DNA from 4 places in the Streptomyces sp. NPDC017246 genome. Region 2 is predicted to be linked to each of the others. Evidence: riboswitches for the same ligand, from Rfam matches in the RefSeq annotation. Region 2 holds a riboswitch; each other region holds the start of a gene.
The links. Region 2 has a riboswitch for cyclic di-AMP ahead of ACH4MY_RS02775 (peptidoglycan DD-metalloendopeptidase family protein). Riboswitches for the same ligand answer to the same signal wherever they lie in the genome.
Positions count from the first base shown of each region.

Region 1: another riboswitch for cyclic di-AMP. It lies ahead of ACH4MY_RS27630 (transglycosylase SLT domain-containing protein); the one in region 2 lies ahead of ACH4MY_RS02775 (peptidoglycan DD-metalloendopeptidase family protein).
Region 3: another riboswitch for cyclic di-AMP. It lies ahead of ACH4MY_RS19890 (transglycosylase family protein); the one in region 2 lies ahead of ACH4MY_RS02775 (peptidoglycan DD-metalloendopeptidase family protein).
Region 4: another riboswitch for cyclic di-AMP. It lies ahead of ACH4MY_RS19005 (C40 family peptidase); the one in region 2 lies ahead of ACH4MY_RS02775 (peptidoglycan DD-metalloendopeptidase family protein).

Region 1 is NZ_JBIRMW010000013.1:160,275-162,464, forward strand. Features, by position in the region: gene ACH4MY_RS27625 (hypothetical protein) at 1-386, opposite strand, end outside; cyclic di-AMP (ydaO/yuaA leader) riboswitch at 729-913, shown strand; gene ACH4MY_RS27630 (transglycosylase SLT domain-containing protein) at 918-1,835, shown strand; gene ACH4MY_RS27635 (alpha/beta family hydrolase) at 1,829-2,190, opposite strand, start outside.
Region 2 is NZ_JBIRMW010000001.1:623,893-626,082, forward strand. Features, by position in the region: gene ACH4MY_RS02775 (peptidoglycan DD-metalloendopeptidase family protein) at 1-782, opposite strand, end outside; cyclic di-AMP (ydaO/yuaA leader) riboswitch at 787-975, opposite strand; gene ACH4MY_RS02780 (tyrosine-protein phosphatase) at 1,335-2,156, shown strand; gene ACH4MY_RS02785 (DUF6126 family protein) at 2,164-2,190, opposite strand, start outside.
Region 3 is NZ_JBIRMW010000008.1:56,716-58,905, forward strand. Features, by position in the region: gene ACH4MY_RS19890 (transglycosylase family protein) at 156-878, opposite strand; cyclic di-AMP (ydaO/yuaA leader) riboswitch at 882-1,056, opposite strand; gene ACH4MY_RS19895 (transglycosylase family protein) at 1,315-2,190, opposite strand, start outside.
Region 4 is NZ_JBIRMW010000007.1:315,331-317,520, forward strand. Features, by position in the region: gene ACH4MY_RS18995 (ClpP family protease) at 1-208, shown strand, start outside; gene ACH4MY_RS19000 (hypothetical protein) at 216-521, shown strand; cyclic di-AMP (ydaO/yuaA leader) riboswitch at 921-1,043, shown strand; gene ACH4MY_RS19005 (C40 family peptidase) at 1,046-1,522, shown strand; gene ACH4MY_RS19010 (ATP-binding protein) at 1,587-2,024, opposite strand; gene ACH4MY_RS19015 (8-amino-7-oxononanoate synthase) at 2,187-2,190, opposite strand, start outside.

The DNA.
Region 1 (2,190 bases), on a different contig from region 2:
AGCACGAGGCGCGCGTATCCGAGGTGCGTCGAGGGTCTCAGCCCGGGCTGGCCGATGCGGCGCCAGGTGTGCAGCCGGTCGGGCAGGGCGGCACCGATCCGGCCCGGGAGCCGACGCTCGCCGGGCAGGGGCGGCGGAAGCGCGTCGAGCGCCTCGGCGACGAGCCGGTCCACCGGCACGGAGAGGAGGTCTCTCCAGCTCTCCGTGTCCGGCACGTCGGCAGGTGCCGGGGCGGGCACGTGGACGGGAGGAGGCACGTGGGCGGGAGAGGGGACGGGTGCGGGGGTCCAGTCCGTGACGATCCGCTGCCAGGTGGCGCTTTCGTAGAGCGCCGCGGCCTCGCGGTCGAGAGTGTCGGGGTTCAGCAGGGAGGCGGGGGGAGACATCCGGGCGGCTCCTCGGTCGGGGTCACTCCATCTTTCAGGACGAATGTCGGTTTTGCGACTTTTGCCCTTGAGTGCACACCCATTCGACCGACCCTTTTCAGCCCACTTACCTATTTTCAGAATTACAGTGCGAATTCGGACATTGGGTACCTGGTGACGCGACTCACTCTCCCGGAGACGCCCCGGTGACCGGAGCCCGCGCATGCCGGGCGGCGCAAGGAAGTTCGGCGGGCCGGAGATTCGTTCGATCTTGAATTCGATGAATTCCGTGATCCATTTCGAGGGCGGAGAGCACTCCCGCTCTTGTTCTCCGTCGCATTACTGGCCTACGGTCACCTCCATTCGAGTGGACCGCCGAATCCTGCCACCACTCGAAATACCTCCCTTTCACCCGACGGCAGGAGCGGGGGACCCACGAATACGCCGGCCCGGATTTCCGGAACGGCTCGGGGTGAAGCCGCGTGCGCGCGGCCGGACATCTCCAGTCCGAACCCGACAGCTCACCCCGAAGGCGCCGGAGAGGAATCCGTCATGCCTGCTCACGGTAAGCACCGCCGCCCCCGACTCCGTCCCGTCTCCCGTGGACTCGCGCTGGTCGGAACGGGTGGAGCCGCCCTTGCCCTCCCGCTGATCGCCCCGGCCGTGGCCGGCGCCGCGCCCGTGTCCGGCGCCCCGGAAATCGCCGCCCGCGCCGCTGCCGCCCCCGCGGCTCCGATCGCCGCGGCGACCGTCACCAAGGCTCCCGCAGCCCCGGCCGCCGCACGCTCCTACACGGTCGTCAGCGGTGACTCCCTTTCCCTGATCGCCCAGAAGAAGGGAATTCAGGGCGGCTGGAAGGGTCTTTACCGAGCCAACAAGAGCGCGGTGGGTGACAATCCGTCACTTATTCACCCGGGTCTTGAACTGACGCTTCGTCCGGGCTCCGTGAAGGCCGCCCCCGCGCAGGCGAAGAAGGCCCCCAGGACAGTTGCCAAGACCGCCACCGAGAAGACCTCCACGACCGATCGGGCGAGCCGCTCCGAGCACCGCAGCGCGTCCCCCGGCGTCGCCACCGACACCGGCGCCTCCGCCGCCGCTCCCGCCGCGGCCGCTCCGGTCCAGGCCGCTCCCGTCGCCGCCACGCAGTACGCCAACAACCTCGACGGCTGGATCCAGGAGTCGCTGGCCATCATGGCCCAGCACGGCATCCCCGGCTCCTACGAGGGGATCCACCGCAACATCATGCGCGAGTCCTCCGGAAACCCCCAGGCCATCAACCTCTGGGACTCCAACGCCGTGGCGGGCACCCCCTCGAAGGGTCTCCTCCAGGTCATCGAGCCGACCTTCCAGGCCTACCACGTGCCCGGCACGTCGATGGACCTCTTCGACCCGGTCGCCAACATCACCGCCGCCTGCAACTACGCGGCCGACCGCTACGGCTCGATCGACAACGTCAACGGGGCCTACTGACCCCGGAAGTGCCCGGTGAACCAGGAGGTGGCGAGCTCCGCCACCTCATCCAGGGCACCCGGCTCCTCGAAGAGATGGGTGGCGCCGTCCACGACGGCCAGCCGGCTCTCGCTGCGCAGCAGCGACCGGGCCCGCCGGTTGAGGTCCAGGACCAGCGCGTCCCTGCCTCCCACCACCAGAAGCGTGGGCGCCGTCACCCGGGCCAGGTGGTCCGCCGCGAGGTCCGGCCGGCCACCGCGTGAGACGACGGCGGCCACGGAGGAGTCGGGATCGCCCGCCGCCCACAGCGCGGCGGCCGCTCCCGTACTCGCGCCGAAGTAGCCGAGCGGCAGTCCGTCGCTCTCGGGACGCCCGG
Region 2 (2,190 bases):
TCGGCGTGCTGGATGACGACCTGGTTGCCGTACGCGCCACCGTCGCCGGCGGAGTAGACGGTGCCGGGGCCGACCGCGACGATCGTGGTGCCGGTGGAGGCCATGAAGTCCACGCCGGTGTGGTAGCCGGAGGACCACATCGAGCCCGCGGCGCGGTACGGGGTGGACATGCCGCCGTTGACGGGGGCGAACCAGCCGGAGGAGGAGGTCGCGCCGGCCGAGGAGGAGCCGGAGGACTGCGTGCTCGCGGCCGGGGCGGCCGCGCGCTCGCTGCCGCGGGAGGCGCGCGGGGCCTCGTCGGTGTTCTTCGCCGAGGACTTCGCGGAGCTCTTCGGGGCGCTCTTGGGGGCGGCGGCCTTGGGCGCGGCGCTCTTCGGGGCGGCGGTGCTCTTGGCACCGAGCGTGAGCTTCATGCCGGGCAGGATGAGCGAGGGGTTCTCGCCGACGACCTGGCGGTTGTCCGCGTACAGCTTCTGCCAGCCCCCCGTGAGGTGGTGGTCGGCGGCGATCTTCGACAGGTAGTCGCCCCGCACGACGGAGTACGTCTTCGGAGCGGCCCGCACGGTGGCGGGCGCCGCCTTGGCGGTGGCGGGGGCCTTCACCTGGGCGGCGGCGGTGACGGCCTGGCCGGGAGCGGCGGCCGGGGCGGCCTGCTCGGCGGCGTAGGCGCCGGTGGCGCCGAGGAACGGGAGGGCGACAACGGCGCCTCCCGTGCCGGCGGCGACGATTCCGCGGGTCAGGGGGTTGATCTTGGGACGGCGGTGCTTACCCGTCGCGGGCATGGCGAATTCCTCTCCGGCGCCTGCGAGGTGAGCTGTCGGGTTCGGACTGGAGATGCCCGGCCGCGTTCTCACGCGGCTTCACCCCAAGCCGTCCTGCGTCGCGGGACCGGCGTACTTCCTTGGGTCCCCCGCTCCTGCCACGCATGGGATGAGTGGTATTCCGGACGGTGGCAGGATTCGGCGGTCCGACCGGATTGACGGTGACGCTAGACGAGCGGGTCGGGGCGAACAAGCCAATGATTTCTCCCGGCTTTCCCCGTACGGCCTTTCACCCGGAATTCCGGTCACCCTCCGTGGATGACGGGCCTTCGATTTCCTTTTTCCGTACGGCAATTGCCCCGGGCCCCCGGCCACGATCCGTCACTTCTATGACGCTGCTCACGCGCTCGGGCTCATCTCACCTGTAAACAGGGCGCGTTATGCACAACGCCTCAATTCGGACAGATCACCCATTCCCGTCCAGGGGGGTGCGCCGCAGGGCCGCCACCTGGATGATTGCCCCTGGAACCGATCTCGCGTCGGGCACCCGAACGTCGACCATCAGGAGCATCCGTGACGCAGCAGCTGCCGCAGGTCCCGCCCATCGAAACGAACGAGCCCGAGCTGGCCGAGGTCCGCAACTTCCGGGACGTGGGCGGCCTGCCGACGACGGACGGGCGTGCCGTGCACCCCGGCCGCCTCTTCCGCAGCGGCCACCTCGCCCACGCCACCGAGGAGGACGTCGCCTTCCTCGACTCGCTGGGCCTGCACACCGTCTTCGACTTCCGGAACCTGGCCGACCGCAAGATCGAGGGTCCGGACGTGGACCTCCCCGGCGTGCGGAACGTGAACATACCGCTCAACGACCCCGCCGACGGCAAGGAGTTCTGGAAGCTGGTCCGCGACGGCGACATCGAGCAGCTGCGGGACATCCTGGGCGACGGCAAGGCCGCCACCCGTATGTCCGACTCGTACCGAAAGATGGTGGTCGAGCGGACCGCGGAGCACAGCCGCGTCCTGCACTCCCTGGCGGAGGACAGCCTCCCCGCCCTGATGCACTGCGCGGCCGGCAAGGACCGCGCCGGGCTCTCCATCGCGATCACCCTGCTCGCCCTCGGCGTCGAGCGGGAGGCGATCGAGGCCGACTACGTGAAGTCGAACGACCCGCACCGCCGCTACAAGGTGCGCCGCAGCTCCACCGCCCCGGACGCGATGTCGCCCGAGGTGATGGAGCTGCTGAGCCCGCTGTTCGACGCGCGGGTGGAGTACCTGCGGGGCGCCTTCGAGACGATCGAGGCGACCTGGGGCTCGGTGGACACCTACCTCGCCGAGGGCCTGAAGCTGGCCCCGGAGACCCTCGCGCGCCTGCGGGAGCGGCTCCTCACCGAGGTGTGACCGGGATCTACTGGTTCTGCCCGCCGAGCATGAA
Region 3 (2,190 bases), on a different contig from region 2:
GGCCCCCGGAACTACTGGACAGTAACCACAAAGACCCCGGAAATGGGGAACCCCGGCCCGGCGCGCACGGGGGAAGGGCGCGCCGGGTCGGGGTGGTCACCGCGGGAGGGTCGGAGGGGTCGCGCGAGCCGCCGGACTCACGCGATCCGCCGGGCCTACTTCAGGTGAAGCTGCTGGCCCGGGTAGATGAGGTCGGCGTTCTCGACGACGTCCTTGTTCAGCTCGAAGAGCTTGGCCCAGCCGCCCTTGACGCCCTGCGCCTGAGCGATCTTGCTGAGGGTGTCGCCGGCGACGACCTTGTACTCGCCGTCACCCTTCTTGACCTTCTTGCCGGTCGGGGTGGTGACCGTCTTCTTGGCGGCGGCCTTCGGCGCGGCCTGCGGCTGCGCGGCCTTCTTCGGGGCCTGGCGCTGCTCGCTGCGGGTGGTCGGCTGCTCGGCCTTCCGCTCCTGCTGCTGGGGGGCGCTCTGCTGGGGGGCGCTCTCGGCGGCGCCGCCGTCGTAGGAGGCACCGGAGAGACCCACGCCACAGGACGGCCAGGCGCCCTTGCCCTGGCCCGCGAGGACCTTCTCGGCGATGGCGATCTGCTGGGACTTCGACGCCTGGTTGGCGGTCGAGGCGTAGGCGGTGCCGCCGTACGCGGCCCAGGTGGAGGCCGAGAACTGCAGGCCGCCGTAGTAGCCGTTGCCCGTGTTGATGGACCAGTTGCCGCCGGACTCGCACGCGGCGACGGTGTCCCACTCGGAGACCGTGGCGGCCGAGGCGGTGCCCGCTGTCATCAGCGGGGCGGCCACGGCGACACCGGTGACGCCGACGAGCGTGACGACCTGGGTGGCCTTGGAGGGACGGCGGTGTTTGCCCTTACCGGAAAACAGCATGGAGATTCTCCTCACCGACGCCTGTGAGGTGAGCTGTCGGGTTCGGGCCGGAAGAGTTGCCCGGCCGCGTGTCCTAGCACGCGGCTTCACCCCAAGCCGGTCATCGGCCGTCTGTCTCAACGGCCGGGCCCGGCACTTACCTTGGGTCCCCCACTCCTGCCTTCGGCGCTTACGCGACGACTGTTCCCATCGGCCGACGGCAGGATTCGGCGTTTCGGTCGACGGGGCCCGCGGTGGCGAGCGGTGATGACCGTAGACACAGACCCACCGGAAGTTCAAAGAGGCGTATTGCGGAAATATCGCCCCTACTTGCCTTCCGGCGGGGGGTGTTTATGCAGGTGGGAGGTGACGGGAGCAAAGTTTGCGGGCGTGACACGCCAGTTGGGGCGAAGAGACCCATGTCTCACTTGCCCAGAACCGGACATTCAACCCCGAATCACTTCGCCTCGGTCAGCGAACCGTTCGTCAGGTCAAGGCTCTGACCAGGGAGGATGAGGTCCGGGTCGACGCCCACGGTCTTCTTGTTGGCGTCGTAGAGCGCGGTCCAGCCGCCGGGGAGTTCGTTCTGCTGTGCAATGTCGGACAGGCTGTCGCCCGGCTGCACCGTATACGGGTCCGACTTGCCCTGACTGTCCGTTGCGTCCGCATTCTTCGCTTCGTCAGCCACCGGCGTCACGTCGGGGTTTTCCGCGAGGTTGTCCTTGCCCGAGGCATGTCTACCGGATTCGGTAGAGCTGTCCTTCTTGTCGGTTTCCTCCGGAGCGGCGTCACCCCGGTGCTTACCGGTGCCGGGCGTGGCCGACGTCTCGTCACCCTCGGGCGTACCGGGCGTAAGGGACGTATCGGGCGTGCTAGGGGTGGTCGGAACCGTCGGGTCGGACGGGTCCGTCGGCGCGGAGGGACTCACCGGGGCCGTCGGCGAGACGGGGGTGGTGGGCGCGGTCGGCGACGCGGGCGCGGTCGGCGAGACCGGCCCCTTGGCCTTCCCGGCGGCCTCGTCGGCCTCTGTGGGGCTCTTGGAGGCCTCGGAGACGCCCGTGTTCCAGCTCGACTCGGGGACGGGGACCGCGGGGGTCGTGGGGACGGAGGTCGGACCCGGGTCCACCCCGGTGCCCTTCCCGTCGTTCTTCAGGCCGGCGATCGGCGCACAGGTGGCCCACTCGGTGCTGCCCTTGGCGAAGGCCTTCTCGGCCACCGCGATCTGCTGGGCGCGGCTGGCCAGGTCGGCGCTGGGCGCGTAGGCGAGGCCGCCGTTGCGCTCCCAGCTGTCCTGGGTGAACTGGAGCCCGCCGTACATGCCGTTGCCGAAGTT
Region 4 (2,190 bases), on a different contig from region 2:
CGACCTCGACCTCCAGGCGCGCGAGATGCTCCGACTCCGCGCCCTGGTGGCCGGGATGCTCACCGAGGCCACCGGGCAGACCCCGGAGCGGATCGACGCCGACCTCGACCGCCTCACGGTCCTGGACGCGCCGGCCGCGGTCGCGTACGGCCTGGTGGACCACGTCGTCACGAGCCGGAGCGCGGCCTCCGGCGGCGCGGCGCGGTGAGCCGGCCGTGGTTCCCGAGCTGCCCCCGCTGCCCGCGCTGACCCGCGCGGAGGGTGAACTCGTCGACGCCTACCTCGAAGTCGCCGACCTCCTTGGGAAGATCAATCCATCCAGGAGTACGCATACCTATGGAGCCCTGCGCGCGGCACAAGCCCTGGTGAAGCGGGCCGAGGCACTCCTCCAAGCCCTGACGCTCATGCATACGCGGGGCGAGAACGAGGTCCACACGGACACCTTGGCGCGTGCCTTAAGGGTGTTGGACGGGGAGCGCAGGACCGGCCGGGTCACCGTCCCCCACTCCCGCGCGAGTTGACATTCCCGCGTGTCGTGTCGAGGTCCGGACGGCCGACGCGCACCGCAGAATCGCTCCCCCGTTCGGCGTAGTCGACGAGTCGACATATGTGCCGGGTGAGTTGCACAACAGGTGTACGCATTTGGCGGAATGGGGCGTTCCGCTGCTGGTGCGGGGCTCGTCGGCCACACCTACGAAGATCACAAAGGCTTCCTGTCCACCCGAATGGATCAGTCGTGAGGAGCCTCACATATCGCCGTTTCAGCTCGGATTTCGACCCTGGTGTGGGTCAAGATCCCTGTCGACGACAAGCCCCCGCCGCCGCGGCGGGGCGGTCCGGGCGGACGCCGAGTCCTGCCGCTGTCCCGGACGTCTGGTCGACAGGAGTGGATCGGCAGGAGTGGAGGACCCGATTTTTACGGGACTGACGCGCTGTTTCGACAGCGGGGCAGTCCCTTGGGGTGAAGCCGCGTCAGCGGCCGGGCATCTTCGCCAGCCCGAACCCGACAGGTCATCCTTCGCAGGCGGCTGACGAAGGGTTGCGCATGACCGCGCAGATGCATGTCCCGTCCCTGCTGTCCCGGGCCGGAGCCGTCTCGGCTCTCACCCTCGCCGCCGTCGGCGGCACGCTGTTCGCACCAGGTGCGGCATCGGAGGCCCAGGCAGCCACCACGCACGCGAACAAGGCACTGAGCGTCGCCGCGTCCAAGAAGGGAGCCCCGTACGGGTACGGGAGCACCGGGCCCTCCAGGTTCGACTGCTCCGGGCTGACGCTCTACGCGTACAAGAAGGCGGGCAAGTCGCTGCCCCGCACCGCGCAGCAGCAGTACAACAAGACCCGGCACATCTCCGCCTCCAGCCGGCAGAAGGGGGACCTGGTCTTCTTCCACTCCGGTGGACGCGTCTACCACGTGGGGATCTACGCCGGCAGCGGCAGGATCTGGCACTCGCCCAAGACGGGTTCCTGGGTGAAGCTCGACAAGATCTGGTCGTCGAAGGTCTACTACGGCCGCGTCCGCTGATCAGGCGGCGGTGACGGTCCGTCCGTGAGGGGTGCGGTGGCGCCGCCGTACCCCCGGGACCCCGTCAGCAGCTCACGACGGGGACCACGGTCCACGGCACGGTGATCCAGACCGTCTTGCCGCCGTCCGCGGTCGGTGTCACCGAGAGACGGCCGCCCGCCTCCGCGGCCAGTACGCGGATGATGACCAGGCCGCGGCCGTTGTCCTGCTGAACCGCCGCCGGGAGGCGGCGCGGGCGGCGTGGATGGCTGTCGGTGACACCGATGTGGAGCTGTTCCTCGCGTTCCAGCCGGACGTCGACCGTGAACGTGGGCGACTGACCGAGGGTGTGCAGGACGGCGTTGGTGGCCAGCTCGGAGACGATCAGCCGGATCGCGTCCGCGATGTCCGCGGCATCGTCGAGGCCCCACTCCACGAGGACCTCCGCGACGTACCTCCGGGCCGTGGGGACCGAGGCGGGCTCGCTCGGCAGGGTGAGGGTTGCTTCCTGGTGATCTGCCATGGCGACGCTGTCCCTTTCCCGCCGGGGCCAATGCCCCGGATTGCGCTTCGCGTCAGAGTGCCACCGATCGTGCCGCGCCGTGCGGCGTTCCACCAAGATATGTCCCCATCTGTCGCCCGAAGCGGTGAACTCTGCTGCCCGGGAACGCTCTTGGGCCGCCCGTCAC